Regions from separate parts of the Rahnella sp. PD12R genome, predicted to be linked through region 1. Evidence: riboswitches for the same ligand, from Rfam matches in the RefSeq annotation. Region 1 holds a riboswitch; each other region holds the start of a gene.
What was found. A riboswitch is a leader RNA that binds a small molecule or an ion and turns the genes downstream of it on or off. The one in region 1 is predicted to bind thiamine pyrophosphate.
Positions count from the first base shown of each region.

Region 1 (10,723 bases):
ACACCGGCTTCCTTTATGCAGGTTTGATGATTTCCGCAGACGGCCAGCCGAAAGTGATCGAATTTAACTGCCGCTTCGGAGATCCGGAAACTCAGCCAATCATGTTGCGTCTGCGCTCGGATCTGGTCGATCTTTGTCTGGCCGGTGCGGAAGGTCGTCTGGGCGAAAAAACGTCTGAGTGGGATCCGCGTCCTTCCCTGGGCGTTGTGATTGCCGCCGGCGGTTATCCTGCCGATTACAAAACCGGTGATGTGATCCACGGTTTACCGCTGGAAGAAGTCCCGGACGGCAAAGTCTTCCAGGCCGGAACCCGTTTGCAAGATGAACGCGTGGTGACAAATGGCGGACGCGTACTCTGTGTGACGGCGCTGGGCAAAACCGTCGAAGCCGCTCAGCAACGTGCTTATGATTTAGCAAAAGATATTCATTGGGAAGGTAGCTTCTGCCGTAAGGATATCGGCTATCGGGCCATTGACCGCGAACGCAATCAGTAATCGCGTTCATCTGACGATCAGAACCTGACGATCAAAAAAGGCACGCTTCGGCGTGCCTTTCCTTTATACGTGTTAGTAAGCGGGATCAGAGATCTGACTCTTTAGGTTCCCATTTACAGAAATCTTCATTTGCGACTAGCAGCAATTCGTTGCCTTCCGGTGCGGTCAGCCAGGCAAGGCCGAGATTGTCGTTGCTCCGACTGGCCCTTTTAGCCAGCCAGACCTGGGAACGGACGGTCAGTTTCGGCGTCACCTGTTCACCCGCGCAGGTGGTGATCAAACCCTGCCGCCAGTTAGCCTGCACCAGCCGGACATTGCCCACGCGCAGCGCATTACTCAGATCGAGGATTTTTGTCGCTTCATATTTATAGCGCTCGATATCATCTGACGATAATTTTTCCCGGCGCTCAGGAAGCTGCCGCTGCATAAAGCTGACGTGCCCGCTATCGTCAAAACGCAACATCACGCCTAAATCAGTTTGCGTCGCATGCGTTTCTTTAATCAGGTGCAATTGCCCCTGCTGGAATTCATAACGGGTAATGATCGTATCGCCGCCAAAATAGGGGCTGTATACGTTGAGAATAGTTTGAGGTTCGTTTTGTGCGTTGTCTTCTCGCCAGAGCCGGTTGATACCCTGATCGGCAACATACCCGCTGGCAAAGAATAATTCAGAGGAGTTTTTAGAACTGCAACCCACCAGACCGAGAACCAGTAAACCTGCCACCAGCCTGGGGGTGATAAACTGAAGGGGCTTACAGGCCCCTCCGCTTATTCTTTTCACTGCAAGAAATTACTTAACAGCGTCTTTCAGAGCTTTACCAGAAACGAACGCAGGTACGTTTGCAGCTGCGATTTTGATTTCTTTACCAGTCTGTGGGTTACGACCAGTACGCTCGTTACGATGATTTACCTTGAAAGTCCCGAAACCAACCAATTGTACAGCATCACCTTCTTTCAGAGACTCGGTAATAGCAGACAGAGTAGATTCAAGAGCAACTTTGGCTTGTGCTTTGGAAAGATCAGCTTTGTCAGCAATTACATCAATCAGTTGAGTCTTGTTCATAAGTTATCCTTTACAGTGTGTTTATCGTTTGCAAAGCATCGAGTGCGACGGATATGCCGATTGACAGCACCCTCCTGCATACACGCACCGATAGCCACTTTTTTTACGCACCCCAAATGTAGACCAGACAGGGTGCGGATGTGAAGCCTTAAGGCACGACAAATCAGGCGTTAAATCACGTTTTCTAGCCTTATTGCGCTAAATTTATGCCAATGTTACTGACAGCGGCTTCACGCAGGTCAGAACGTAACCCTTTTATTAATTCCAGGTCACGCTCTTCACAGTCAGCCAACAGGCGAAAAATCTCCCATTGGATGTCCCATTCTTCTTCAACAGCAGGAATGACTTTCAGCTCTTCATCGGTCATTTCTTTACCGGCCTGAGTCATTTCCAGCATGGCAACAGTACGAATTGATGTCTCACTCACGGCAACCGCGTGCGACAACGTTTCGCCGCTCAGACGTGAATGAATCAGTTCGCCTAATGCGATACACGCATCGATGGCCGGGTAAACACCATAAATGTCGTAATCATCGGAAGAAGGCACGGCTTCCTCCAGTTTTTCGAGCTGTGAGTCAAAATTGACCTTGGCGTCTTTTACCACCAGCGTTTCCCAGATTAAATCCAGGATACGGCGGTAAAGCTGTGCCTCGCCAAACCCGGTTTCCAGGCAAAAAGCCTGATAGTTCGGGTACATGCGTTCACACAAGCTCGCCATAAACGTCACGTGTTGCCAGCTTTCCAGCTTTTCCAGACGTAAATGAATTGGATTACGTAACATGAGTTGATCTCGTTAACTTTTCTGCGCGGGAGTTTACCTGAAATAAATCAATATCCCTATTCCTTGATTCCTAAAGATCATCACTCAACCGTTGCCAGCGTTGAAACGCTGCCCGATTTGATGCCACAGCATCCGCCCAGCGGGTTGGCTCTGGCAAACGATATTGCCGCATGCAGCGTTCAACCCAGTACAGTGACGATTCCATGCTGATGCGATTGCCCGGCGAGATAAACAGCGGGTTACAGCGCTGCTTACTGCGCCAGACCCAGCCGATCTGCTCATCGCCTTCATACAGCGCCTGCTGGCTGTGCTTTTCGTCCCCGACTGGCAGGAACTTGCCACACAAACGGCTCTTCGCTACACCAATCGTTGGCACGTCGATCATCAGGCCAAAATGGCTGGCGACGCCCAGACGGCGCGGATGCGCAATGCCCTGCCCGTCAACCAGCACCAGATCCGGACGCAAAGAAATTTGCTTCCAGGCCTGCAACAGCGCCGGTAGCTCCCGGAAAGAAAGGAAACCGGGAATATAAGGCATGACAGTTGGAATGCGGGCTATCTGGTATTCCACCAGCTCAAGTGAGGGATAACGCAGAACCGCAACCGCGGCGCGCGTTACTTCGCCACCCTGTTCGAAACCGACATCCACACCCGCGATCAACGCCGGTGTGCTGAATTCAGTCGGATCCCGCAGTTCAATTTGATCTGCAAGGATCCGTTGTTCTTCACGTAATGCGCGGGTATCAATCATACGCCGGATTTACTCGTGATATTGCCGGGACAGGCTGTGTACTGCTTCCACGAACGCACCCGCATTTTCTGGCGGAACATCCTGGTGAATACCGTGGCCCAGGTTAAACACATGACCGTTGCCTTTACCAAAACCGGCCAGAATGGTTTCCACTTCCTGTTCAATACGTACCGGCGAAGCATAGAGCATGGAAGGATCCATGTTGCCCTGAATCGCCACTTTATCGCCCACGCGACGACGGGCTTCGGCAATATCTGTTGTCCAGTCGAGGCCCAGCGCGTCACAACCGGTTGCCGCCATCGCTTCCAGCCATTGTCCGCCGCCTTTGGTGAACAACGTCACCGGCACGCGGCGCCCTTCGTTTTCACGGACCAGGCCGTCGACAATTTTGTGCATATAGTTCAGGGAGAACTCGCGGTAATCGCGAGGCGTCAGCACGCCGCCCCAGGTGTCAAAAATCATGACAGACTGCGCGCCCGCTTTGATTTGAGCATTAAGGTAGAGAATGACGCTGTCAGCCACTTTATCGAGCAAAAGGTGCAAAGTCTGCGGATCGGCATACATCATCTTTTTGATTTTTGTGAAGGCTTTGCTGCTGCCACCTTCCACCATATATGTCGCCAGTGTCCACGGGCTGCCGGAAAAACCGATAAGCGGCACTTCACCTTTGAGGTTTTTACGGATAGTACGAACCGCATTCATGACGTATCCCAGTTCCATTTCCGGATCGGGAACAGGCAGTTTTTCCACATCGGCACGGCAGGTCAGCGGGGAAGAAAAACGAGGGCCTTCACCGGCTTCGAAATACAGCCCCAGCCCCATGGCATCAGGAATGGTCAGGATGTCAGAGAACAGAATCGCGGCGTCCAGCGGGTAGCGACGCAGTGGCTGGAGTGTCACTTCGCAGGCCAGCTCCGCATTCTTGCAAAGCGACATAAAATCACCGGCTACAGCGCGGGTTTCTTTGTACTCTGGCAAATAACGGCCCGCCTGACGCATCATCCAGACCGGTGTGATATCCACAGGCTGGCGTAACAGGGCGCGCAGGTAGCGATCATTTTTCAACTCATTCATTCTGTCTTTTTCCTTCAATATTCGGGCCGCCCGAAAATAATCTGGCGGCATTCTAGCATGCAACACTCCTGCTACACGTCGTCTTCATCGCTTTCTGCGCGGCACAGCGCAACCGTATCTTCAATCAGCCGGCGGGCGATGGTCCCCGGCGGCGGCAACTGTGGCAGTTGATCAAAGCGATACCAACCTGCGTTGAGCAGCTCTTTCGGATCATGCACGATGTCACCGCTGTCATAGTCGGCCATAAACGCCATCATCAGCGAATTCGGGAACGGCCAGGGCTGTGAACTGACGTACCGGACGTTCTTCACGCGAATATTGCTCTCTTCCATCACTTCGCGTGCCACGGTTTCTTCGAGGGTTTCCCCGACTTCAACGAAACCGGCCAGTACTGTGTGGATGCCATTACGGTGACGAACATGCTGCGCCAGCAAAATCTCATCACCACGGCGGATGGCGACAATAATGCAGGGCGCAATTTGCGGGTAATAGCGTTCACGGCAATGCCCGCACAGCGCGGCCCATTCGGTTTTACTGACGTGCATCTCGTGACCACAGTAGCCGCAGAATTTGTGCGAACGGTAAAATTCCGACAACTGCACACCGCGCCCGACCAGCTGGAATAGCCCGCGATCCTGATCGAGCATCTGCCGCGCAGACACCATGTGGTTGTGCATCGCCTGACGTACCATCCACACCGGTTCGCCCTGCCATTCACCAATCTGACGCCCGATTTTGCCCGTCAGAGAAAATTGCGCAGCACTGCCATTCGGCAGTTCACCCTCGGGCAGCCACAGCTTGCCCTCATAGCTGATTACCCACCAGCCGGTATGTTCTTCTGTGATCTGTAATTCCATAATTGTTGTTGCATAACCTCGACGAGACTGACAATCTGGGGTTGATATTTACATATTAGTAACCTTTGGTTACTTTTTTCTCGCTCACGGAGTCAACCATGCTAAATCGTCTGGAAAGACTGACCCAACGCGTTGGTGGCAGTAATGAGTTAGTGGATCAATGGCTGCACGCGCGTAAAGAATTGCTGGTGTCTTACTGCACACTGGTCGGCCTGAAACCCAATAAAGAAAAACATACACCGCTGAATGAAAAAGCGTTGGACAACTTTTGCCATAACCTGGTGGATTACCTTTCTGCCGGTCATTTCCATCTTTATCAACGGGTCATCGATGAAGTGGAAGGTGCAGAGATAAAATTACAGGCTGCGAAAATATACCCTGCACTCGAGCTCAATACTGAAGCTATCATGGCTTTCCATGACAGTTACACCGAAAATGATATTGATGATGACAATGCTTTCGCATTTCATTATGCATTATCCGATGTGGGTGAAGCATTGGATGCGCGTTTTCAGCTTGAGGATCAACTGATCATTCTGGCCTTTGATCCGGAAAGTCGCAAAGAATTGCCTTCTGCAAACGAAGAGCATCTTGCCAGACCCGCGTAACGTGTTACTTCTGCACAACACGTTGCCACAATAAAAACCCTGCTCAGGGTTGTAGTTTTTAAAACGGCCTCCTATATTGAGGCTTCTTGTCGGAGTGCCTCGTGCAAAATTTCCTCGCGGAGATGATGCCAGGCTGAGACCGTTAATTCGGGATCCGCGGAACCTGATCGGGTTAGTACCCGCGAAGGGAACAAGAGTAATGTTATGCGTTTAGCGCGATTTGGCATCAGCCTGCAAACGGCCGCCAGCGTTCAACCGCCCATTTTTACTCCTGCCGTAAACCTCCAGACAAGCAATTTTCCATTACGTTCTGTCACGCTTTTTGCCGTGAAAACAACACAAGGAATTTGCTATGTCGAGTACCCAGAAACCCGTTACATCCGAAAAAAAGCCCGCTAACCGCCGTGAACAACGCGCACAGGCACAGTCATTTATCGACAGCTTGCAGGGCGAAGCCTTTCCCAATTCCCGACGTATCTATCTTCAGGGCGACAACGCCGGTATTCGTGTCCCTATGCGTGAAATCCAGCTCAGCCCGACGCTGGTCGGCGGCGGAAAAGACAACCCGCAGTTTGAAGAAAACGAAGCGATTCCGGTTTATGACACCGCCGGACCGTATGGCGATCCGTCTGCGACCATCGACGTGCATACCGGTCTTGAAAAATTGCGCGCCCGCTGGATAGCCGGACGCGCCGATACCGAAGAACTTCCGCAGGTCAGCTCCGGTTTTACTCAGCAGCGCCTGGCCGACGAAGGGCTGGATCATTTACGCTTCGAACATCTTCCGCGCCCGCGAAAAGCCATTGCCGGTAAAAATGTCACACAGCTGCATTATGCGCGACGGGGCATGATTACCCCTGAGATGGAATTCATTGCTATTCGCGAAAACATGGGGCGTGAGCGGATCCGCGGAGAAGTCCTGCGCCAGCAACATCCCGGTGAAAGCTTCGGGGCGCACCTGCCCGCGAATATCACCGCCGAATTTGTTCGCCAGGAAGTGGCCGCCGGTCGCGCTATTATCCCCGCCAACATCAATCACCCGGAATCCGAGCCGATGATCATTGGCCGCAATTTTCTGGTGAAGGTAAACGCCAATATCGGTAACTCAGCGGTGACGTCCTCTATCGAAGAAGAAGTTGAAAAGCTGGTGTGGTCAACGCGCTGGGGGGCGGATACCGTTATGGATCTCTCCACCGGCCGCTATATCCATGAAACCCGTGAATGGATCCTGCGTAACAGCCCGGTTCCGATTGGCACCGTTCCGATTTATCAGGCTCTGGAAAAAGTGAACGGCATTGCCGAAGACCTGAACTGGGAAATGTTCCGTGACACCCTGCTGGAGCAGGCGGAACAAGGTGTGGATTACTTCACCATTCACGCAGGCGTGTTGCTGCGTTACGTGCCGATGACCGCCAAACGCCTGACCGGTATTGTTTCGCGCGGTGGCTCAATCATGGCGAAATGGTGCCTGTCGCATCATCGCGAAAGCTTCCTGTATGAGAATTTCCGTGAGATTTGCGAAATCTGCGCCGCTTATGATGTCTCGCTTTCTCTCGGCGATGGCCTGCGCCCAGGCTCGATTCAGGATGCCAATGACGAAGCGCAGTTTGCAGAATTGCACACGCTGGGCGAACTGACGAAAATCGCCTGGGAATATGACGTGCAGGTGATGATCGAAGGGCCGGGGCATGTGCCGATGCAGATGATCCGCCGCAATATGACGGAAGAACTCGAGCATTGCCACGAAGCGCCGTTCTATACGCTCGGGCCGCTGACAACCGACATTGCGCCCGGTTATGACCACTTCACCTCCGGAATTGGCGCCGCGATGATTGGCTGGTTTGGCTGCGCGATGCTGTGCTACGTCACGCCAAAAGAGCACCTTGGCCTGCCGAATAAAGAAGACGTTAAACAGGGTTTGATTACCTACAAAATTGCGGCGCACGCAGCAGATTTAGCGAAAGGCCATCCGGGCGCACAAATCCGGGATAACGCCATGTCTAAAGCGCGGTTCGAATTCCGCTGGGAAGATCAGTTCAATCTCGCGCTCGACCCGGCTACCGCCCGCGCTTATCACGACGAAACCCTCCCGCAGGAATCCGGAAAAGTCGCACACTTCTGTTCAATGTGCGGGCCGAAATTCTGCTCCATGAAAATCACTCAGGAAGTTCGCGATTACGCCGCTGCGCTGGAAGCCAAAGCCCAGCCCATCGAACTCGTGGAATCCGGCATGGCGCAAATGTCTGCGGAATTCCGTTCGCGCGGCAGCGAGCTTTATCACCCTGCCAGCCATTCCACTCCGGAGATCAGTAAATGAATCAGCCCGTTAAAACTTTCCCGTCCGTTCCTTTTCATCTGGGGTTATATCCGGTGGTTGATTCTGTCGAATGGATTGCCCGTCTGCTGGATGCGGGCGTTAAAACGCTGCAACTGCGGGTGAAAGACTTACCCGATGAAGACGTCGAACCCGCCATTATCGACGCCATTGCACTGGGGCGAAAATATGACGCACGGCTATTTATCAACGATTACTGGCGTCTGGCAGTAAAACATCAGGCGTACGGCGTGCATCTGGGCCAGGAAGATCTGGATACCGCCTATTTACAGGCCATTCTTGATGCCGGTTTACGTCTGGGCGTATCGACGCACGACGATGAGGAACTGGCGCGTGCCGTGGCGGTCAATCCGTCTTATATCGCACTCGGCCATATTTTCCCGACGCAGACCAAAGATATGCCGTCAGCACCGCAGGGTTTGTCGGAATTAGCCCGACATATTACGCAGCTGAACGGCAGCTTCCCGACAGTCGCCATCGGCGGGATTAGTATTGACCGTGCGCCGTCGGTACTGGATTGCGGCGTCGGCAGTATTGCCGTCGTCAGTGCTATCACGCAGGCAGCAGACTGGCGCGCAGCCACCGCAGAATTGCTGGCCTTGTGCGCCAGCAAGGTTCCGGAAGATGCTTAACGACGCAGCCTTTATGCGCTACAGCCGTCAACTGATGCTGGAAGAATTCGGCCCGCAGGCGCAGGAAAAGTTACTGGCGGCAAAAGTGCTGATTGTCGGGCTCGGCGGGCTGGGTTCGCCGGCAGCGCTTTATCTGGCAGCGGCGGGTGTCGGGACGTTATTTCTGGCTGATGATGATCAGCTCCACGTTACCAATCTTCAGCGGCAAATCCTGTACCGTACCGCAGATCTTGATCAGCCGAAAGCCAGCCTGGCGAAACGCGAGCTGCTGCGCCTGAATCCACTTTGTGAAGTTGTTGCCATTTCGGAACGGCTCGCAGGAGATGCGCTGCTTCGGGCCGTTAGCAATGCCGATATCATTTTAGATTGCAGCGACAATATGGAAACCCGCCACGCGGTAAATAAAGCCTGTGTGAATATGGGCAAAACCTTGATCAGCGGCAGCGCGGTCGGATTCAGCGGCCAGCTTCTGGTCATCGAAGCGCCCTACCTCCATGGCTGCTATGCCTGTTTGTATCCGGATCAGGAAACCGTACAACGCAATTGCCGGACATCCGGCGTTCTCGGGCCGGTCGTTGGAACCATCGGTACCCTGCAGGCGCTGGAAACACTGAAAATACTGGCGGGTTTGCCGAGTTCTCTTAGCGGAAAGCTGCGGTTGTTCGACGGAAAAACGCAAAACTGGCGTTCCCTGCAACTCGCCCGTTCATCTGCCTGTTCTGTTTGCGGAGGCCATCGTGAACATTCATGTCAATGATGAACCCCATCATTTCGCCGGGCCGCTGACGCTGTTTACCCTGCTCAACCTGCTGGATCTGAACCCTGCGGGCAGCGCGCTTGCGGTCAATCAGGTCATAATTCCGCGTGATAACTGGCCTGCCCACCTGCTGGAAGATGGCGATCAGGTATTGCTCTTTCAGGCCATTGCCGGAGGATGAAACATGTTAAAAATTGCTGATGCTACGTTTACCTCACACCTTTTCACCGGGACAGGAAAATTCGCCAACGCGTCTGTGATGCAGCAATCGCTGGCGGCATCCGGTTCTCAACTGGTGACGATGGCGATGAAACGCGTCGATCTCCGGCGCGGTGGCGATGATATTCTTTCGCCTTTGCAGCAACTTGGCGTGCGCCTGTTGCCCAATACGTCAGGGGCAAAAACGTCAGAAGAAGCGGTGTTTGCCGCTCAACTGGCCCGCGAAGCGCTGGGCACAAACTGGGTCAAACTGGAAATCCATCCAGACATGAAATACCTGCTGCCCGATGCTATCGAAACCCTGAAAGCCGCAGAGATACTAGTGAAACAAGGGTTTGTCGTTTTGCCTTATTGCAGTGCTGATCCGGTGCTGTGCAAGCGTCTTGAAGAAGCCGGATGCGCGGCAGTGATGCCGCTCGGCGCACCGATTGGCTCTAATCAGGGGCTGCAAACCCGTGAGTTTCTGCAAATTATTATCGAACAGGCGCGGGTGCCCGTTGTGGTTGATGCCGGTATCGGCGCACCCAGTCAGGCCGCTGAGGCGCTGGAAATGGGCGCGGACGCCGTGCTGGTGAATACGGCCATTGCAGTTGCGCGTGATCCGGTTTCCATGGCGACAGCTTTCCGGCTGGCCGTTGAAGCGGGCGTTCTTGCCCGCCAAAGCGGGTTAGGCGGGCGGCAACGGCACGCCAGCGCATCCAGCCCGCTGACCGGTTTTCTGACTTCCCCGCAGGCAACCTTATGAGCAACTTTACCGATGTCTGGTCAACGCTCGACTGGGACGATATTTCCCTGCGAATTAACAGCAAAACGGCCGGCGATGTTGAGCGGGCGCTGAGCAGGAACAAGATCGACCGTGATGATTTCATGGCATTGATTTCTCCGGCTGCGTTGCCCTATCTCGAAGAAATGGCGCAGCGCGCGCAACAACTCACGCGCCAGCGTTTCGGCAACACTGTGAATTTCTTTGCGCCTCTTTATCTCTCCAACCTTTGCGCCAACGAATGTACGTACTGCGGCTTCTCGATGAGTAATAAGATCAAACGTAAAACGCTGGATGAAGAGGAAATCAGTGCTGAATGTGAGGCGCTAAATGCATTGGGCTTCAAGCACCTGTTGCTGGTTACGGGCGAGCATAAAGGTAAAGTCGGT
Region 1 covers NZ_JAHTMS010000020.1:2,865-13,587, forward strand. Annotated here, with positions in the region: gene purD (phosphoribosylamine--glycine ligase) at 1-494, shown strand, start outside; gene KWG64_RS24415 (DUF1481 domain-containing protein) at 580-1,221, opposite strand; gene hupA (nucleoid-associated protein HU-alpha) at 1,285-1,557, opposite strand; gene KWG64_RS24425 (YjaG family protein) at 1,748-2,338, opposite strand; gene nfi (deoxyribonuclease V) at 2,409-3,089, opposite strand; gene hemE (uroporphyrinogen decarboxylase) at 3,099-4,163, opposite strand; gene nudC (NAD(+) diphosphatase) at 4,235-5,020, opposite strand; gene rsd (sigma D regulator) at 5,119-5,628, shown strand; TPP riboswitch at 5,709-5,835, shown strand; gene thiC (phosphomethylpyrimidine synthase ThiC) at 5,981-7,945, shown strand; gene thiE (thiamine phosphate synthase) at 7,942-8,595, shown strand; gene KWG64_RS24460 (HesA/MoeB/ThiF family protein) at 8,588-9,352, shown strand; gene thiS (sulfur carrier protein ThiS) at 9,333-9,533, shown strand; gene KWG64_RS24470 (thiazole synthase) at 9,537-10,316, shown strand; gene thiH (2-iminoacetate synthase ThiH) at 10,313-10,723, shown strand, end outside.

Region 2 (10,723 bases), on a different contig from region 1:
GCTCGTCCCGTGAACATGCGCCGTGGGCACTGACCGACTACGGTTTCCACGCGGTCATCGCACCGAGCTTTGCCGATATCTTCTACGGTAACTCGTTCAATAACCAGTTGCTGCCCATCACGCTGAGCGAAGCGGAAGTTGACGAGCTTTTCCAGCTGGTGAAAGACAACGAAGGCATTCAGTTCGAAGTGGATCTGGAAGCGCAAACCGTGAAAGCCGGGGACAAAAGCTATCCGTTTGTCATCGACAGCTTCCGCCGTCACTGCATGATTAACGGTCTGGACAGCATCGGCCTGACCTTGCAGCACGAAGAGAACATCTCCGGCTACGAGAAAAATCAGCCTGCATTTATGCACTGATGACCATGTTTCAGGCGTAAAAAAACCCGCGAACTTCGCGGGTTTTTCTTTTCAGTGCGGTCAGACGTCTTTGACTTTACACATCAGGCCGAGCGCCAGAACCGCCAAAACGGTCGCCGCCCAATACACCGGATAATGGCCAAAGTTCTCCACGATCACGCCCTGAAGCAAACCTGCGCAAATCACGCCGGTCGAGATACTGTTGGTGAATAACGTGGTCGCCGAACCGGCGCGCCCCGGCATCAGATCCTGAAAATACAGCATCCCGATACCCGCCACGATACCAATGAAAATCGCGTTAAACAGTTGCAGGATCATCAGCGCGGCTTTGAACGGGAACGCCACCAGACCGGCATAGAAAATCACCCCGCTCGCCACCGCGTAAAGCATCAGTTTGCGTTTACCAAAACGTTTGACCAGATAGCCGGCCACCAGCATCGCCGGGATTTCCAGCCCTGCCGCCGTTCCCATCAGCAAGCCCGCCAGCCCTTCCGGCAAACCTAACTCGCTGGTGATATACAGCGGCATATCAATGATGTACATGATATTGCACGTCCACATCAGCAATGATGCGAAAAACAGCAGACGGACATCTTTGTTCCGCCACGCGCTGACCGGCACGACTTTTTCATCCACCGGCTGTTCGAGGCGTGGCACGGACGGCAGGAAAAACGCAATCATCAGTATGCTGCCGATAAACACCGCGGCCGCACTCAGATACATCGGCGTGAAACCGTAATTCAGCGCCAGCATAAATGACAGCGGCGGCCCCAGCACCCACGCCAGCGAGAGCATCGCACGCATCATTGAGCTGAACATGACGACTTCGCTGGATGAACGATCGGCGTGTTCGCGCGCCAGCGCAAACAGCTGCGGCATCGCCGCATTCCCGATGGCTGCCAGCAAAACCCCGACGGTAATCAGCACCAGATAATCACGGCTGAAAGCAAACACCAGAGTGTTGCCGATGGCCATCAGGCAGCAAAACATCAGCAACTTGCGGCGGTCGCCTTTGTTATCCGAACGATTCGCCAGCAGAAAGCTGATCGCAATCCCGGCAATCGCGTTGACGGTATAAAAGAAACCGACCCACATCGGCCGGACTTTCACTTCATTGGTCAGAAACAGGCTAAGCGTCGGCGCCTGCAACGCGCCCGCGACACCACACAGCAAGGACACCACCAGAAAGGTGACATAAATTGCATTAATACGAGGTTTAGACATAACGCCATCCCTGAGAAATGAAAGTCTTACAACGAAACATACAGTGTATACCCAAAACAATTCGAGTTGCAGGAAGGCGGCAATCGCGCGAATCCCGATGAGCTGACATGAGTCAGTGATTCGGGTGAGCAAGAGCGGCCAACGCATCTGCGGCTCGAAGTGTGAAGGGGATAATCAATAGAAAAAAACCAGTGAGTTACCCCACTGGCTGGTGACATTACACCATTACTCAGAAAATCGAATCTGGCCGCAACTGCGGGTTATAAATGACGGCGGTATTGTTCATCATCCTGCGAGGCGATGTCCCACTGCGTCAGGCGGGAGAGAATGTCTAAACGGTATTCCACCGGAACCCATGACAGCCAGTCAGCATGATTTCTGGCCGCATTTCTGCTGATGGCAGCAAAGTAGCGCTGGTAGAAACGGGCAGTTAGAGCGTTTTTCATGATGACCTCCTGACCTTCATGACTGGCTTTCGTTGGAGTTCAGTATCGGGGTAATATGAGGAAAGATAAATTGATGAGATTTCCTCCGGAGTTCCTCTTTTATGACCTCGTCCCGTTTGCAACAGCAGTTCATCAGATTGTGGCAAAGCTGCCACGGTGAAGAAACCGAAACCACTTTGCTGGCGTTATCGGAAATCCTGAACTGCTCGCGGCGGCATATGCGGTCTCTGCTCAGCACCATGCAGGATCAGGGCTGGCTCAGCTGGGATGCCGAAGCCGGTCGCGGTAAGCGGTCAAAGCTGACTTTTTTGTACACCGGCCTGGCGCTCCAGCAACAACGCGCCGAAGAACTGCTTGAACAGGACCGGATCGATCAGCTGGTACAGCTGGTTGGCGATAAAAGCATGGTGCGCCAGATGCTGTTATCCCAGCTGGGGCGCAGCTTCCGTCAGGGTAAACATATTCTGCGCGTGCTGTACTATCGCCCGCTGTTTAACCTGCTGCCTGGTACTATGTTACGCCGCTCGGAAACGCACATCGCGCGACAGATTTTCAGCGGACTGACGCGCATAAATGAGGAAAAAGGGGAAGTAGAAGGCGATCTGGCCCATCACTGGCAAGAAATATCTCCGCTGCACTGGCGGTTTTATCTGCGTCCGGCCATTCATTTTCATCATGGTCGTGAGCTGGAAATGGCCGATATTATTACCACCTTCGCGCGTCTCAAATCACACCGCTTATTCGGCAATATCGTCTCAGTGATCTCGCCGACGCCAAACGTCATCGACATCCATCTGAACGCGCCCGACCACTGGCTACCGTGGCTGTTCGGGAATATCCACGCAACAATCCTGCCGCAGGAATGGGAGTCATTGCCCGATTTTGCCCGCCATCCGGTGGGAACCGGGCCGTATGCCGTGGTACGAAATCAGAAAACGCAGCTGCGGATCCGTGCGTTTGACGAATATTTTGGATTCCGGGCGCTGATCGATGAGGTCAATATCTGGGTTTTACCTGAACTCAGCGAGGAACTGGTGCATTCCGGCGTCCAGCTTCAGGCTGACGAATCCGGCAAGAGTGAGCTTGAAAGCCGCCTTGAGGAAGGTTGTTATTTTCTGCTTTTCGACCAGCGTTCGCCGGTCGGCCAAAACGCACAAACGCGCCAGTGGCTGTGCGATTTGTTCAATCCGATTGCGCTGCTCAACGCCGCCGAGCCGGTTTACCAGCGTTACTGGTCACCGGCGTACGGCCTGTTGCCGCGCTGGCATCATAAAGCGCTGCTGCCTCGCCCGCCCAAACCTGACGGTCTCACGCAGGTCACGCTGACGTTTTATAACGAACATTCGGAACATCACGCCATCTGCAATGCACTGCGCCCGCTGCTGGCGGCAGAAGGCATTGAGCTGGTGATTCAGATTGTCGATTATGCGGTGTGGTATCGCGGCGGCGTTAAAACCGATCTGTGGCTGGGCAGTGCCAACTTCACGTTGCCGTTGGAGTTTTCGCTGTTTGCCTCGTTCTACGAACTGCCGCTGCTGGCGTATTGCTTCCCGCAAACAATGGATGAAGACGCCGCGTTATGGCACGCCGGAAAGCTCTCGATTGCCGACTGGAGTCAGAAGCAGATCGCCAGCCATCATATTCATCCGCTGTTCCATCACTGGCTGGTTTTGCAAGGCCAGCGCAGTATGCGCGGCGTGCGGATGAACACCCTCGGCTGGTTCGACTTCAAATCTGCCTGGTTCGCGCCGCCCGACAGCTAATCGGACTATCGCATTGCGCCGTTAATCTCTAGAATGACATCCGTTCTCAACGGGGTGCCCGAGTGACTTCTTTTGTAATAAAGAATGACCTCGATTTTTAAACGCCGCGAGCGCGTGTTCAGCGGGTGAAGTCCAGCGCACAGAAAGCGGAGCGTACACAAAGTACGTGAGCATTTCGGGCACTGCACGACGCCCGATCTACACACGCGCAGCACGTTTAAATATGGCTGAGACCTGATACCCGTCGAACCTGATCCGGTTAACCCCGGCGGAGGGATTTGAGACTGTGCAATGCTCACTCAAAATCCTTTGCCCCTTTTCTTTTTTGGAGCGCAAAGTTGAAAAAATTATTGTCCTGCCTGCTGTTACTTTCTGCACCTGCCTTTGCTGCAAAACCCGTTCTGACGGTTTATACCTACGATTCCTTCTCTGCCGACTGGGGCCCCGGCCCGGCGATCAAAAAAGCCTTTGAGGCACAGTGCGGCTGCGAACTGAAATATGTCGCGCTGGAAGATGGCGTATCTTTGCTGAACCGTCTGCGGATGGAAGGCAAAAACACGAAAGCGGACGTGGTGCTCGGTCTGGATAACAACCTGTTGCAGGCGGCTGAGCAAACCGGCCTGTTTGCCAAAGCACCGGAAACCGATGCTAAACTGACGGTGCCGGGTGGCTGGAATAACACGACGTTTGTGCCTTACGACTACGGTTATTTCGCGTTCGTGTATGACAAAAACAAACTGAAAAACCCGCCAAAAAGCCTTGATGAGCTGATCAACAGCGACCAGAAATGGAAAGTGATTTACGAAGATCCGCGCACCAGCACGCCGGGTCTCGGCCTGATGCTGTGGATGCAAAAAGTCTATGGCGACAAAGCGCCTGAAGCGTGGCAAAAACTGGCGGCGAAAACCGTGACCGTCACCAAAGGCTGGAGCGAGGCTTACGGCCTGTTCCTCAAAGGCGAAAGCGATCTGGTGCTGAGCTACACCACTTCTCCGGCGTATCACATTGTCGAAGAGAAGAAAGACAATTATGCCGCCGCTGACTTCACCGAAGGTCATTACATGCAGGTGGAAGTCGCGGGCCAACTGGCCAGCAGCAAACAGCCAAAACTGGCTGAACAGTTCATGAAATTCATCACTACTGAAGATTTCCAGAAAGTCATTCCGACCGGCAACTGGATGTATCCGGTGATCAGCACGCCACTGCCTGATGCCTTTAAACAGCTGACCGTACCGGCAAAATCCCTGCAATACAGCGCACAGGATGTGGCTTCTCACCGCAGCGAATGGATTCAGGCATGGCAGAACGCCGTCAGCCGTTGATCCCCCGCTGGCTCTGGCCGGGCGCGGTGGCGTCACTGGCGATGCTGCTGGTCGCCGCGCTGGCATTAGGCTCGCTGTGGCGTCATGCGCCACAAATGAGCGGTGCGTCCGCGTGGCAGGATCCGTATCTCTGGCACGTTATCCGCTTCACTTTCTGGCAGGCGCTGCTTTCGGCGCTCTGCTCGGTGCTGCCCGCCATTTTGCTGGCACGTGCCCTCTTCCGCCGCCGTTTTCCCGGCCGTCAGTTGTTATTACGATTGTGCGCGATGACGCTGGTATTGCCGGTTTTAGTCGCGGTGTTCGGCATTCTCAGCGTATACGGAAGACAGGGCTGGCTGTCGCAGATTTGCGGCTGGCTGGGCGTGGATTACCATTTTTCGCCGTACGGTTTACAGGGCATTTTGCTGGCGCACGTATTTTTCAATCTGCCGCTGGCAACCCGTCTTTTATTGCAGGCGCTGGAAAATATCGCAGTTGAGCAGCGTCAGCTGGCGGCTCAGTTGGGGATGAACGCGTGGCAGCAGTTTCGCTTTGTCGAATGGCCCGCGCTGCGTCGTCAGATTTTCCCGGCGGCGGCGCTGATTTTTATGCTCTGTTTCGCCAGCTTTGCGACCGTCCTTTCCCTTGGCGGCGGCCCGCAGGCGACCACCATTGAGCTGGCGATCTTTCAGGCGCTGAGTTACGACTACGATTTAGGCCGTGCCGCCACGCTGGCGCTGATCCAGCTGTTTTGCTGTCTGGCGCTGGTCTTGCTCAGTCAGAAACTGAGTCAGGCGCTGCCGGTCGGGCAAACGCAGGCTCAGCGCTGGCGCAATCCGGACGATTCCCCGCTGCGCCGCATTACCGACGGTCTGCTGATTGGTCTGGCTTTACTGCTGATCCTGCCGCCGCTGCTGGCCGTGGTTATCGATGGTATAAATCGCGCCGCCGTCAGCGTGCTGCAACAGCCCGCGCTGTGGCAGGCTTTATGGACGTCAGTCCGTATCGCGCTGGGCAGCGGATTATTGTGCGTGTTGATGACGATGATGTTGCTGTGGAGCAGCCGCGAGCTGCGTTTACGCCAGAAAAATGGCTGGGCGCAGGCAATGGATCTCAGCGGTATGCTGATCCTCGCGATGCCGGGCATCGTGCTGGCCACGGGCTTTTTCCTGCTGCTCGGTGACACCACCGGATTGCCGCAATCGCCGTGGCCGCTGGTCATTTTAACCAACGCACTGATGGCCGTGCCTTACGCTTTAAAAGTGCTGGATAACCCGATGCGCGACGTGGCCGAACGCTACAATCCGCTGTGCCTTTCGCTGGATATGCACGGCTGGCAGCGGTTGCGCCGCGTCGAACTCAGTGCGCTGAAACGCCCGATTGCGCAGGCACTGGCGTTCGCGTGCGTGCTGTCGTTCGGGGATTTCGGCGTAATAGCGCTGTTTGGCAATGAGAATTTCCGCACGTTGCCGTTTTATCTGTATCAGCAGATAGGTTCCTATCGCAGCCAGGACGGTGCGGTCACGGCGCTTTTACTCCTGCTGCTATGCTTCCTGTTATTTACCCTGATTGAGAAATTGCCGGGCCGCCATGCTGACGCTGAATAAACTGACCTACCTGTACGAGCATTTGCCGATGCGCTTTGATTTGCGCGTCGCGGCGGGTGAACGTGTGGCGATCCTCGGCCCGAGCGGCGCGGGGAAAAGTACCCTGCTCAGCCTGGTGGCGGGTTTTCTGACGCCGGTCAGCGGGCAAATTTTACTGAACGGTGCCGATCACAGCGCAACGCCCCCGGCGAAACGTCCGGTGTCGATGCTGTTTCAGGAAAACAATCTGTTCTCGCATCTGACCGTACGCCAGAACATGGGGCTGGGGCTGCATCCGGGGCTGAAACTCAGTGCACAGCAAAAGCAGGCATTAGAGGAAATCGCCCGGCAGGTCGGGCTGGAAGACTGTCTGGAGCGTCTGCCGTCGCAACTTTCAGGCGGGCAGCGTCAGCGCGTGGCACTGGCGCGTTGCCTGTTACGCAGTCAGCCGGTTTTGCTGCTCGACGAACCGTTTTCTGCGCTCGACCCTGCGCTGCGCAGCGAAATGCTGAGTTTGCTGGATAAAGTGTGCGGGCAGCGTAATCTCACGCTGCTGATGGTGTCGCACAATCTGGACGATGCGGCGCGGATTGCACCGCGCACCTTGCTGATTGTGGATGGCAGGATTTTCTACGATGGCCCGACGCAGGCGCTGGCTGACGGCACCGCGCCGGAAGCCAAAGTGCTGGGCATCCGGCGGCCGGATATCAGTGGCTGAGAACCGGTTTGGCGAATTCTGCCGGGTTATGTTTGTACTTAAACGTGAAGGCAAACACGATCACCAGAGCCACGGTATAAGCGGCAAAGGAAAGCCAGATACTTTGCCAGTCTTTCACGCCATCCACCGTAAAGTGATCAACTACATGCCCGCTGGCTATGGCGCCGACATACGCCCCGACGCCGTTCACCATCGTCATAAATAAGCCCTGAGCGCTGGCACGGATGTTATGCGCCACTTCTTTTTCAACAAAAATCGCCCCTGAAATATTGAAGAAGTCGAACGCGCAGCCGTACACCAGCATCGACAGCAACAGGAAAATCATCCCGCCAAACGACGGATCGCCGAAAGCGAACAGTGCGAAGCGCAGCGTCCAGGCCCCCATGCTGATCATCATGACCCGCTTGATCCCAAACCGGGACAGGAAGAACGGGATGGTCAGAATAAAGAAGACTTCGGCGATCTGGGACATCGACAACAGAATGGACGGATACTTCACCACCAGGCTGTCGTGGAACAGCGGATTGCGGTAGAAATCATGCATAAACGGGCTGGCAAATGTGTTGCTGATTTGCAGGGAAACACCCAGCAGCATGGCGAACAGGAAGAAAACGGCCATCTTCTTCTGGCGGAACAACACAAACGCGTCAAGCCCCAGCAAGCTCACCCACGAGCTGCCTTTTTTCACGCCGGACGTCGGGCAAGCCGGCAGCGTTAACGCGTACAGAGCCAGCGCCACCGAGATGCCCGACGCGATATACAGCTGAATATTGCTGAGCTCAAAACCGGAAAGGCTGATTACCCACATTGCAAAAATAAACCCGACCGTGCCAAACACGCGCACCAGAGGGAAGTTTTTCACCGTATCCAGCCCGGCTTTCTCAAGGCAAATATAGGAAATGGTATTGGATAACGCGATGGTCGGCATATACACCATGGCATTAAATAGCATCGCAAAGAACATCAGATGGGGATCAGCAATGCCGGCCGCCGTAAATAAGGCAACCGCACCGAAGAAATGACACAGCGCATACAGTTTATTGGCCTTTACCCAGCGGTCCGCAATAATACCGACGATGCCGGGCATAATAATACAGGCAATACCTTTAGCGCCGTAAACTAAACCCACCTGCGCTCCTGTAAAATGCAATGTGTTGATCATATAAGAACCCAGCGTCACCAGCCAGGAACCCCAGATAAAGAACTGAAGGAAGAACATAATTTTCAGCCGGATTTGTATTGTCATTTTATTTCCTTTCAGGAGAGCATGAACAATGCGATACGAGCAGATCAGAAGTTATATTTTATGGAGTAGATAATTCCGTCCTGGAGGAAACTTTCACCCAATTTATTATCCGCATAGCGATACTGTAATCCGACCGTCAGGCTGGGATTGGGCTTCCACCAGAAGCCTGCGCCACCGTTGACGCCTTCTTTACCGCCGTTGCCGGCAGCATATTGGTCGGCACGGTCAAACTCATATTCCGTCCAGTTGGTCAGGCTGAAATTCTCGCCCCACGCGGTGAAGTCATAACCGGCGGCCCAGCCAAATACATAGCCATTATCGCCGGTGTAATACGTCTGATCGGTATAACGTTTGGCGATAAAAGGCTTATACCAGAAGTTACCCGCCTTAATGTTGTAGCCTATTCCGTATAGCGCCATGACATCATGGAAATGCACGCCGAGTGGCGCGCCGTAGGTGCCATATAAATGGCCGTAAAGATTAAAACCTGAATTACCCAGATAGAACCGGTTGGTGCTTTTAAAGGTATAGCGCTGTTCATCTCCCGGCTGGTCATGTTCTTTATTCAGCGGATTTTCCAGATCGAAGAAACCGTAAGTTTCGCCCCAGGTAAATCCCGCACCGCCTTCCAATTCAAGATAGAAAAAGTCATCTTTATGCGATTTCATTCCGGTCCGGTGCGTGGTGTTTTGTGTCCAGTCCAGATAATGCAAACCGGTATCAAAGAAACCCCATAAATATTCAGCCTGAGCGCCAGGCGCTAAGAATGTTAATGTCAGAGGTAATGCATATTTAATTAATTTCTTCATCGCGCTTAATTCCCTTAGCCAGAAATGCACATTCCTGAACACAGTGCATGTAAGATTCAAATGTCAGAGCGCTGGGAGTATTCACGATGAGGAAAGGGCTAAACCAATATTGATTTGGCGGTGCATTTATAGCTTTTACCTATAAATACCCAAAAAAGGATTTTTATCTATACAAAACAATTAATTATAAAACCTAACAAAGCAGTGAAACTGAAAGGATAAATAAACTATCGGCCAGATATGAGAGTGAGTTCAAATTAAGGAAATAAAGTCAATATTAAACAGTAAAGCGAGAGGTTTACGGAGACACGTTATCACGAACAATTAGCAGACGATATTATTTTCACGCAAACCGAAATAATGCGGCAATATCCTGCACAAGACTTTTGCAGGATATTGCCGTTCCCGTCAGCGGGTAATCACTTTCCACAGCAAATGACCGTAGACCGGCATCATCGGCTGTTTGCTGAGCATCACGATGCTCACCGCCGTCGCGACCAGACTCAGCACGCAAACCACGCGCAGGCGCGGCAGCGGCAACCATTTTGTCATCGCGTCCGGCGCGGCTTTTCCGGCACGGAACCAGCGCCAGAGAAGCCAGGCGCTCAGCCAGATCAGCACGAAAGCCGCAAACAGCATCCATTTGAAGACCGCGCTGTTGTGGCCGGTCGGAATGTCGATCGCGACGCCGGCCAGAATTCCCGGCAGGAAGTAGACCGGCGGCCAGGTGATGCAGCCGATGATATTCGGCGGTGCAAATTTATACGGCGGCAGGTTGAGCATACCGGCAGCCAGCGGCACCAGCGGACGCGTCGGGCCAATGAAGCGGCCAATAATCACCGTTGCAAAGCTGTGGCGATCAAGCGCGTGCCCGGTTTTATCAAGCAATGACTGATAGCGTTGCAGGAATTTCCACTGATGCAGCGGTTCTTTAAAACGCCGCCCGATGAAGTAAGACGCCCAGTCGCCAAAGAAGCAACCGAGCCCGGCGGCCAGCCACGCTTCGTACAAGCCGACCTGACCGCTGCCGATCAGCGTCCCGAGTGTCGCCATCATCACCGTGCCGGGCAGAATCAGCCCGACCAGCGCCAGCGATTCGAAAAAAGCTACTACGGCGACAATAATTAAAGCAAAGCCCACCGACTGAGCGACCAGATGTTGTAAATAGGCTTCCATAAATTCCCAGTAATTGTGACGCAAAAGGCATAGAGCATCAGTACGGATAAATAATGAGACTAGTGTCAGTTTTCTGAACTTTGATTGTAGTAAAT
Region 2 covers NZ_JAHTMS010000006.1:308,985-319,707, reverse strand. Annotated here, with positions in the region: gene leuD (3-isopropylmalate dehydratase small subunit) at 1-359, shown strand, start outside; gene KWG64_RS14335 (MFS transporter) at 420-1,583, opposite strand; gene sgrT (glucose uptake inhibitor SgrT) at 1,844-2,029, opposite strand; gene sgrR (HTH-type transcriptional regulator SgrR) at 2,131-3,792, shown strand; TPP riboswitch at 3,833-4,087, shown strand; gene thiB (thiamine ABC transporter substrate binding subunit) at 4,131-5,114, shown strand; gene thiP (thiamine/thiamine pyrophosphate ABC transporter permease ThiP) at 5,090-6,700, shown strand; gene thiQ (thiamine ABC transporter ATP-binding protein ThiQ) at 6,684-7,397, shown strand; gene KWG64_RS14305 (nucleoside permease) at 7,387-8,643, opposite strand; gene KWG64_RS14300 (outer membrane protein OmpK) at 8,688-9,452, opposite strand; gene KWG64_RS14295 (DedA family protein) at 9,861-10,628, opposite strand.
Region 2: it holds a riboswitch for thiamine pyrophosphate, as region 1 does, so the genes downstream of both, thiB (thiamine ABC transporter substrate binding subunit) here and thiC (phosphomethylpyrimidine synthase ThiC) in region 1, are expected to answer to the same signal.

Region 3 (10,723 bases), on a different contig from region 1:
GCAAGGTTTCTTTGCTGATTTGTGGCGTTGGCTTAGGCTCCGGATAGAACGTAATAGGCTCGTATTTCAGGTAAGAATAATTGGCTTTTTTGAATGAAGGATCAATCCAGCGCAGTACAGGATTCCCGGATGCGGTTTTTACTTCAGTCAGATTGGAATAGTCACCGAGGAAGCCTGAGAATTTTTCCTTTTGTGTGACGTGGTTAGTACAGCCCGCCAAAAACAGAGCACCCGTAATCAGTGCTGCCTGCATCAGTTTTGTTTTTTTCATTCTTACCCTCGAAAATGTTTACGGAAGACAAAGTATGTATAGCACTGCTGTGGAATTTAACCTCTTAACTACAAAGAAAAATTGATGTTCGTCAGGAACGGGAAAAATTACGCACGCGTGTTAATCATTCATCTTTTAATCATTTGCTAGGTGAATGAAATAGATAATATTCGCCCTTCGGACTGTCGCCGGTAGAAATAATTTCCCAGCCCTTTGATAAATAAAATCCGACAGAGTTTTTACTCTTAACTAAGCATTTCAATGAACCCGTTCGGGTGAACATTTTTTCACTGGCGTGCAACAACGCGCTGCCTGCGCCGGTGCCCTGATATTGCGGGTCAATGAACAGATTGTGCAGGAAGTTTTCCTGCGTAAAAATTGAGGCGAATCCGAGCAGATGCCCGTCACGTTCGGCAACCAGTATTGTTTCGCCCATTACTGCGCGGTCAAAATCTTCGAGCTGAAAATCGTCTTCCATCCACGTCCAGGTATGTTTGCGCGATGCCAGATACAGCGTGCGCAAAAAAGGACGGTCGGCTTCTTCGTAAGGGCGGATGTTGAGTGCTGGTGGCAAAGAGTGAATTCCTTTGAAAAGATGAGGGCAGAGTACGTTCACTTCACTGAGCCATACTGCCAGCGAGTTTACGGGAGTTCAATTTGGTTTGTGGTGCGGGCGTAAATTAATCAACAAAAAATTGATATTTCAACATTCGGTTGATATTGTGTTCGTATCAAATGCAATGCCGGACTCCAGTACTCATGCCCAAAATTCCTCCAAAAGCCGCAGCCGAAAGAGCACTCGTTCTGAAAACGCTCTTCGCCTCCGTGGATGCTCTCGCGGCGGCCATCGGCAACAATACTGAAATCGTGGTTCATGACCTGACAAATCCGTCGTCTTCCGTGCTGAAAATCGCCAATGGTCACGTTTCCGGCCGGGCGGTGGGGGATTCCATGTTCAGCGGCCCGGACGGTGATTTAGGGTTCGCCGGTCTTCTCAACGCCCGGAATGCGGCTTCTCCATCCTCAGAACCGCTGGTTATTGCGGATTACACGACAGTGACCGCGAAGGGGACAAAACTGAAAAGCGCTACGACGGTTTACCGCGATGCGGCGGGCGTTGCATTTGCCAGCCTGTGTATCAACGTTGATCTCAGTGAGGTTGAAATTGCGCATGCGGCGCTCGGGCGTCTGCTCAGACAGTATTCTTCAGAAAATACGCCGCAAAATGCCCAAACCGATCTCGAGTCCATGATGGAAGAAATCATTGATTCTTCCCTGTCTCAGTCAGGGTGTGCGGGTAAGCCGATGAATAAAAAAGAGAAACTGGAAGCCGTCAGGGTTATGCAGGATCGCGGGATGTTTATCGTCAAAGGCGGCGTTGAAAAGGCGGCCAGCAAACTGGGCGTTACCCGTTACACCATCTACAACTATCTGGATGAAATTAAGAAATCCGGCGGCGATGAATAGTGGTCATTCACAGCGAGGAGTCTGAAATGGAATTATCAATTTATCAGGTCGATGCGTTTGCATCGCAAAGTTTTAGCGGAAACCCGGCGGCTGTTTGCCCGTTGCCTCACTGGCTGGATGACAGCGTTTTAAGCAATATTGCCCGTGAAAATAATCTTTCCGAAACGGCTTTCTTCGTCAAAAACGGCGACCATTATGAGCTGCGCTGGTTCACGCCGGGCACCGAAGTGGATTTATGCGGTCATGCCACGCTGGCGACGGCGTGGGTGATTAGCCAGGCGCTGGGCGATAAATCCGCATCACTGCGGTTTTCTACCCGCAGCGGAGATTTATGGGTGACCTGCCAGGGTGAGGTTTTCCACATGGATTTCCCGGTAAAATCTCCGGAGTCTTTCGCGTTGCCAGACGGACTCACTCAGGCGCTTGGGCTGAAAGCACCGATCACAGCGGTGCTTAAAACCGATGATATCGTCATTGTGATTGAAGATGCGGCCGCGCTGGAAGCCCTCGCGCCGGATTTCGCAGCACTCAATGCTTTTGATACCCGTGGCGTGGTGGTTACCGCACCGGGCGATGATTTTGATTTTGTCTCCCGCTGGTTCGGGCCTCGCGTGGCGGTGAATGAAGATCCGGTAACCGGTTCAGCCCACACCTCACTGGCACCGTACTGGTCGAAACGTCTGAATAAAGTGCAGATGACCGCCCGGCAGGGTGGCGCGCGTAAAGGCGAACTGCAATGTGAAATGAGCGGAAATGACCGGGTGATTATCAGCGGCAAAGCGGCGCTGTATATGCGCGGTACTATTTATCTTAATTAAAATCTATCGCTTAAGTACTCTCAATTAATTTATTTCAAATAGCTAAGTTGCTTATATGACAGAAAAAAACAAACCTGTGGATCCCCGTGATTCACGGATAGTTTATATCACGCTGGCGGTCGTCTTTATTTTCTACGGCATGTTGCTGATATCAAGCTTCTGATTTTACGTCTGAACCGAGGAATTCATTATGCTCACAGGAACCTTACCTTTTCCCAAAGTCCGTAAAAGCGGCGATCTTTATTTTGTTTCCGGCGAAGTACCGATTACTGCGGAAGGCACAACGCCCGCCGGAATTGAAGCGCAGACTCATCTGGTATTTTCGAAAATAGCCGGGTCTCTGAAAGAATATAACCTGACGCTCGATGATGCTGTTTCCGTGAATGTTTACCTGACCGATAAGAAAGATTTCAAAGCCTTTAACGAGGCATATGTAAAACATTTCAACGCGCCATATCCTGCCCGGACAACAGTTTGCGTGGAACTTCTGGTCGATGTTTTACTGGAAATTAACCTTATTGCGTCGGCGGTGAAATAACGCGCTGTACGAAAAATCCTGATTGACCTTCTCAGGCTCGCCACCAATAATGCTTCCTTGACTCGGGGTGCCGCTCCTGCAAAAGAACGGCTGAGATTTTACCCGTATTACCTGATCTGGATTATGCCAGCGTAGGGAAGTCAGGTATCTCTCCCGATACCGCCTTCTTTAGCGCCGGTGGGGAGAACTATGAATACCCGACCTTCCGTGTTTCCCGGCGCAACAGCCGCCGCTTCTTTACGACAACTTCGTGCCTCCGCGCCGCTGGTTCATTGTCTGACCAACGATGTGGTGCAATCCTTTACGGCTAATGTCCTGCTGGCGCTCGGTGCCTCACCGGCAATGGTGACTGACCCGGCCGAAGCCGCGCAGTTCAGCGCGGTGGCCGATGCCTTACTGATTAATGTCGGCACGCTGACCCGCCCTCATGCTGAGGCGATTCACGCAGCGATTCACGCGGCAAATCAGGCCGGAAAACCCTGGGTGCTGGATCCGGTTGCCGTCGGCGGCCTGAGCTGGCGCACGGAGTTTTGCCTCGAACTCATCAAACTTACACCCGCCGCCATCCGCGGAAACGCCTCTGAAATCCGTGCGCTCAGCGGCCTGAGTGCGTCCGGACGTGGCGTAGACAGCGGCGATGACTCGCTGTCTGCCTTACCGGCTGCACAGCAACTGGCGCTGGAAACCGGTGCGGTGGTGGCTGTCACCGGCGAAACTGATTACGTCACCGACGGCGAGCGCAGCTGGTCAGTTCCCGGTGGACATCTGATGATGACCCGCATCGTCGGCACCGGTTGTTCGTTATCTGCGGTTGTTGCGGCGTTTGCCGCATTGCCTGGCAAACGTCTGGATAACGTTGCCGCGGCATGTCGCGTCATGTCTTGTGCCGGTGAGCGCGCCTGCGCGGTGGTGAAAGGGCCGGGCAGCTTCACGCCGGAGTTTCTCGATAACCTGTATTTAATGCGCGAAGAGTGGCTGAACGGGGAAAACATCGGATGAAAAGAATCAATGCCCTGACCATCGCAGGTACTGACCCGAGCGGCGGCGCGGGGATCCAGGCAGACCTGAAAACCTTCTCGGCGCTTGGCGCGTATGGCACCAGCGTAATCACTGCGCTGGTGGCGCAAAACACCCGTGGCGTGCAGTCTGTTTACAACATTGAGCCGGATTTCGTGGCCGCGCAGCTCGATTCCGTACTCAGCGACGTGCGAATCGACAGCACTAAAATCGGCATGCTGGCGAACAGCCAGATTGTTGAAGTGGTCGCCGAAAGGCTCAGGCATTATCAGCCGCCTTTTGTGGTGCTTGATACCGTCATGCTGGCAAAAAGTGGCGATCCGCTGCTGTTGCCGGAGGCCGTTGATGCCGTGCGCCGTCTGCTTATTCCGCAGGTCTCAATTATTACCCCCAATCTGCCGGAAGCCGCTGCCTTACTGGAATGCCCGGTGGCGGTGAATGAGGCAGAAATGCGTGAACAGGGCGAAGCGCTACTGGCAATGGGATGTGAAGCGGTGCTGATGAAGGGCGGTCATCTGAGTGATGAAGAAAGCCCGGACTGGCTGTTTATGGCGGATTCACGCGAGCGTTTTACCGCGCCACGGGTGAATACCCGACATACGCACGGCACCGGCTGTACATTGTCGGCAGCACTGGCGGCGTTACGTCCGCGCCACACTCACTGGGCGGATACCGTGCGGGAAGCCAAAAACTATCTGCAACAGGCGCTGATGCAGGCCGGCTCACTGGAAGTCGGTCACGGTATCGGGCCCGTGCATCATTTTCACCGCTGGTGGTAAAACCGCTCAGGCGCGGCGCTGTGTTTCGCTCAGCGCCTCTTCTGCCTGGTGATACATCGTCAGCGCCTCCTGCAGATGCACGGCGTCAAACGGGTTCAGCGGGTAGAATTTTGCTTCTTTGCGCGGTCGCAGCATCACACGAATCTTTGTGGCCGAAACCCGCTCAAACCGGTAGCTGGCGATATCCTGATTTTCCTCATCCTTCCACGACAGCAACAGCGCCGCGTGCTCGCCGGTACGACGCCCGATAAACTGCTCGTGCAGCCACAATCCTTCGCATTCACCGTCTTTTTGCAGCTTCTTGCCGCTGAACCACGCCGATTCCGCCTGCATCAGCAGCGACTGTGGCGTGATTTCTTCACGCAGCTTGCGCCACAGCGGCTGATTATTCTCCATCTGCCAGCAGGCCATGCCAAGATAATCATTCAGCTCACGCCAGTCGCTTTCCAGCTGCTCTTTCAGCTCAGGTTCCTGAATATGCATAAACTGTTGCAGACCGGTGGCCTGTTCACCCAGCTTGTTGTAAGCAATTACGGTCATGGTACGGGGCTTGCGGCGGAACGTAATCCACAACAGAAATTTGGGAATGCGGAAGGTAATGGCCTGAATGGTCAGTTTGTAACGGTTGCCGCGTGACATGACAATTCCGTTAGACGTCCCGCGTTTGTCCTGATAATTCCTCACCAGTACCACACTGTTCTGGCCCATCCAGCCCGTGACGTAATGCTCTTTTTCGCTTTCAGCCACGTCCAGATCGCGCACGACCTGGCTGATTTTCTCGACATCGAGCTGAGACAGGGACAGCGACTGATCTGCGCTGTAATAGCTTTTTTTCAGGGGGGCTGTAGCAGGCATAAAAGTATCCACGATATTGATGTGGTTTACAGCTTACACCAAGTTGTCATACAAATTTTGGGGCTACCCCGCAAAACGGGCATCTTTTTCGGGTTGCGTTAGCCCTGATAACGAAATTTCCCGAGCCGTCTCGTAAAAACGCGCATGCTGCGTTGTGATTCATTTTGCCAGGATTATTCTATCGCTCATTGAAATCAGGGAGCGATAAACAAAATGAAATATTTAACGTTACATGAAAAGGTAATTAACGAGACGGTTCTCATCATGAATGCCGTCTTTGATAAATTAAAGACCCCGCTTATTATCAGACGTATTCGCCGCAGTGATATTATCTGGCAGCAGCGCAAAGCCAGACGTAATTTACTGCAACCGGAAAAGAATCAGCTTAACTGGAAATGGTTATTCAATGAATACCGTAAAAACAAACCCGCTGAGTCTGGGGTTGAGCAAACAGCTTACGTGTTTTGTCTTAAAAATCCGCCTCAGGAGCGGGCGGCTTTCTTGTTGAAATCCTGCTGGTTTGAAGAAAATAATCTTGAAATCAATGCGCTGGAAAATTTTTATCGTAAAACGCCGACACACCCGTTAAAAGGACAAATGCTGTACTTTAGTCTGTGTATTATGGTGACTTATGCTGAAAGGCTCGATCAAAATAATTTCTTAGAAAAAGAAAAATCGAGATTCTTAATAAAAGATATTGTTAATGAGGACGTAATGCGCTTTTATATGTCTGAAGCGCCATTGGCACAACTTGCCGGAAAGATGGAATGCGAGTCAAATTATTTTCTGTTAAGCGAATATATGAATTCGAAATTAAATAATAGAACGCTTTAATAGAATTCCAATAAACATCAATTTACACCGTCTGAATATAAGGAAAAGTGTATGGGCAAGCCCGTTCAGTTAACCCCACGCCAGCTTGAGCTGGTCGATATGCTCGTTGGGTATTTGAGATATTGTGAAGAGAACTACAGCGGTCTGGATGACGATAAACTTGGCGCATTTGGTCCGCCGGAAGCCTTCTACCATCCGCCGAAGGACTGGACCAAACTTCCCTGAAACGCGTTGGACCCCGCGCTGGCATTGCGCTAAAACGCGGGGAAAAGGGTTTTGCCCTGTCTATTCCGCATCAAACCAGTCGCTGTTTTGCTCTGCAATCGGCGTAATGGTGGAAATCATTTCCTGTAAATGAATGCGGATGGCTTTTTCGGCGGCGTCCGGATCGTGCGCTTTCAGTCCGTCAAAAATGGCGTAATGCTGCGCGATGAGATTTTCCGGCGGCGATACCTTGCTGAGCGTCAGAAACCGTACGCGATCCATCGTGGCTTTGATGTGCTCGACGGTTTCCCACGCCAGCCGGCAGTCAATAATCTGCGCGATGGTGCGATGAAATTCATCGTCGAGTAACAGGAATTCTTGCGTTTGCTGGCTTTTTGCCGCCAGCGTCTGCCGTTCAAGATTGTGCTCAAGCAGCGCGAGATCTTTATCCGTCGCGACCATGGCGGCGCGGCGGACGACGGCGGTTTCAACGGCTTCACGAATAAAACGGCCGTCGGCCACCCGTTTGGAAGAAATTTTCATCACGTAAGTGCCGCGCTGTGGCAGAACCTGTACCAGCCCGGCTTCGGCCAGTTTGATAAAGGCTTCGCGAACCGGCTGGCGGGAAACATTAAAACGCGTGGAAATTTCTTTCTCCGACAGGAACGCCCCCGGTGCGATGGCACAGGTGACAATGTCCTGACGCAAGGTGCGGTAAATCTGCTGATTTACCGGCACATTACTGAGAAATTCAAAGGAGTCTGTCATGGGCTAAATTTGTCTTCAGAATCAGGAGAAGATAATACTAACATGAGTTTTCTCAGGATTTTGAGATTGTTAGCGCAAGGTTTTATCAAATTATTGGGAATTAATATGCTCGCGGCAATAGAGTTTTTTATAGGCCGCTGGCGTAATCCCCAGCAGTTTGCGGAAAACCCGACGAAAATAGGCCACGTCGTTAAAACCGGTCTGCCGGGCAACATCCGCAACATTGCCAGTATTACTCAGCAGTAGCTTTTCGGCCGCCGCAACCCGTTGTTTATGCAACGCATCTGTCAGCGTCATCTGAAACGTCAGGCGGAAAACCCGCCCGAGATAATCAGCGTTGCAGTGTAATCGGTCTGCCAGCTCAGAGGCGCCGAGCGGCAGATGATACTGGGTGGTAATCAGCTCACGTGCCTTATAGGCGAGCGCGACACCCGGCCCGCCGGGTGCCACATTTTCAGGCCAGGCGCGGGAGACTTCCTGCAACAATAAAATCAGAAACAGCTCCAGCGAATTTCCGCCGCGCTCCTGCTCATATAAAAATAATCTGAACAGGGTTAACACTGTTTCGGTATCTCTGACCTTACAGTGTTGTGGAATATCCAGCTGTAAAGAGGGATTAATTTGCTGTGATTTAATTATTGTCGTGTTTTTCACAATATCAAAGTGCAGCCAATAAAACTTTAACTCAGGATCAAACGTCGTCACGCCTTTATGTTCCCTGTCGGGAAATAACAGTAAACTTTCTCCTTCATGTAAATCAAAACGGGTATTTTCTTCCTGAAGGGAAAGCGTGCCACGTACAACGTAAATCAGCTCGTGCGAACTGAGTTGCCGGGTCGGATGTGTCCCCATTCCGCGGGAAATAAACAAACCGCCATTCTGAACTTTAACCGGATAATTAACGGGAAATGAAAGCATTTCAGGCACTCATCGGGCGGAAGATAGCTGACATTAGCACAGCGGACGCGCTCTGCCAGCAGGCAGACAGGAGGGGTTGATCTGCTTCACAGATTCTGTCTGTGAGTCGGAATTGTCCCGTTTAACTACTTTATCCGCCTCTTGTTGGTTTGAGAACCCTGTGCCAGATTGAAGGCGTACCTTATTTATCTCCCGGCTGATATTCAATTTCAGCCTTATTTAATACGTTCCTGAAGCTTATAAATAACGATATAAAAGCGAGGAAAATACAATGCCAACCGATTCTATGAATACCGGCTCATCGCCTGTAAGAGGCACTGACGCCATTGTGTCTGCAAACGCCAAACTTTCGGTCAGTGAGAAAATTGGCTATGGATTAGGTGATGCCGGAGGCACGATAATTACATGTCTCATTGGCAGTTTTCTCACCTTTTTCTATACCGACGTATTCGGGCTGACGCCTGCTATTGTCGGCACGTTGTTTATTTCACTGCGCGTCATTGATGCAATTTCCGATCCGTTAATGGGGGTTCTGGCCGACCGGACGCAAAGCCGCTGGGGCCGTTTTCGCCCGTGGCAGTTGTGGATTGCGCTGCCGATCGGCGTTGTCGGTTTCCTGACGTTTACGGTGCCGGGTTTCAGTGGTGATGCCAAAATTGCCTACGCATTTTTCACCTATTTCCTGCTGTCCATTTCTTACACCGCGATCAACGTGCCGTATTGCGCGCTGATCAACACCATGACGACAGATCACCGCGAGGTGATGTCATGTCAGTCCTGGCGCTTTGTCTTGTGCGGCGTCGCCGGTTTTCTGGTGTCGGTCGGATTGCCGTGGCTGGTGCAGGTGCTGGGAAAAGGCAATGCGGCGGTGGGTTATCAGCAGGGCGTCGGTTTGCTGTGTGCGATTGCCGTTGTGATGTTCCTGTGGTGCTTCTTTGCCGTGCGGGAACGCCTGCCGCTGGCGCTGCTCGGGCAGTTCAGCGTCCGTGAGCACATTCGCGGAATGCTGAAAAATGACCAGCTTTTGCTGGTATTGCTGATGTCTTTCCTGCTGATCAACGTGTTTAACCTGCGCGGCGGCGGTTATATGTACTTCATCACGTACGTGCTGAAAGGCGGCGCAGGTTACGCCTCGATGTTCTTCGGTATGGTGACGCTGGCGTCGATTCTCGGGGCGGTGATCGTCAATCAACTGACAAAGTTCATCGACAGCGTGCGTCTCTACATGCTGACCAATCTGGTGCTGGCGGTGTTTTCCCTGCTGTTGTGGTTCGTGCCGGTGGGCGAACAGTGGCAGACGCTCTGGCTGGGTATTATTTTTGTCCATTGCGTCATTCTTGGCTTTACGCTGCCGCTGCACTTTTCCCTGATGGCGTTCGCCGACGACTACGGCCACTGGAAAAACGGCATCCGTTCTTCCGGCATGAACTTCGCCTTCAACCTTTTCTTCATCAAACTCGCGTGGGCATCCAGCGCCGGGATCATCAGCCTGGTCTTCGTGCTGGTTTCTTATCAGGCCGGTGCGGATCACCAGACCGCAGCTTCGCTCGGCGGGATCACACTTCTCGAAACCCTGCTGCCTGCGGCGATGCATCTGCTGCTGGCGGGCACCCTGATTTTCTGCAAGCTCAACAACACATTGCTGACGCGTATGTCGCGTGAGCTGGCGGCCAAAATTTAACTGACGATAACGATTCAGGAGGTTGTATGTCTTTTTCTCCGGTTGATTCTTTAGAAGTGCCTTTGCACAAGGTGAATATTTCCGATGCATTCTGGCTGGAATACCAGCGTCTGGTGAAAGATGTGGTCGTGCCGTATCAGTGGAAAGCGTTGAACGATGAAGTGGCGGATGCAGAGCCGAGCCACGCCATTGAAAACTTCCGTATCGCGGCCGGGCAGAGCGACGGAGAATTTTACGGCATGGTTTTTCAGGACAGCGATGTCGCCAAATGGCTGGAAGCTGTGGGGTATTTACTGGCAAAAACGCCGGATCCGGAGCTTGAAGAAACCGCTGACCGCGTCATTGAGCTGGTCGGTGCGGTGCAGCAACCGGACGGTTATCTGAATACCTATTTCACGGTCAAAGAGCCGCAGCAGCGCTGGAAAAATCTGGCGGAATGTCACGAGCTTTACTGCGCCGGACATCTGATTGAAGCAGGCGTCGCCTACGCGCAGGCCACCGGAAAAACGCGTTTGCTGGAGATCGTGTGTAAGCTCGCCGACCATATTGGTGACGTTTTCGGACCGGGTGAAA
Region 3 covers NZ_JAHTMS010000001.1:783,888-794,610, reverse strand. Annotated here, with positions in the region: gene KWG64_RS03640 (DUF3313 domain-containing protein) at 1-271, opposite strand, end outside; gene KWG64_RS03635 (GNAT family N-acetyltransferase) at 411-845, opposite strand; gene KWG64_RS03630 (transcriptional regulator) at 1,031-1,738, shown strand; gene KWG64_RS03625 (PhzF family phenazine biosynthesis protein) at 1,765-2,556, shown strand; gene KWG64_RS03620 (RidA family protein) at 2,747-3,094, shown strand; TPP riboswitch at 3,148-3,249, shown strand; gene thiM (hydroxyethylthiazole kinase) at 3,284-4,093, shown strand; gene thiD (bifunctional hydroxymethylpyrimidine kinase/phosphomethylpyrimidine kinase) at 4,090-4,890, shown strand; gene KWG64_RS03605 (hypothetical protein) at 4,897-5,745, opposite strand; gene KWG64_RS03600 (hypothetical protein) at 5,959-6,579, shown strand; gene KWG64_RS03595 (hypothetical protein) at 6,631-6,804, shown strand; gene KWG64_RS03590 (GntR family transcriptional regulator) at 6,865-7,551, opposite strand; gene KWG64_RS03585 (AraC family transcriptional regulator) at 7,642-8,469, opposite strand; gene KWG64_RS03580 (MFS transporter) at 8,756-10,150, shown strand; gene KWG64_RS03575 (glycoside hydrolase family 127 protein) at 10,177-10,723, shown strand, end outside.
Region 3: it holds a riboswitch for thiamine pyrophosphate, as region 1 does, so the genes downstream of both, thiM (hydroxyethylthiazole kinase) here and thiC (phosphomethylpyrimidine synthase ThiC) in region 1, are expected to answer to the same signal.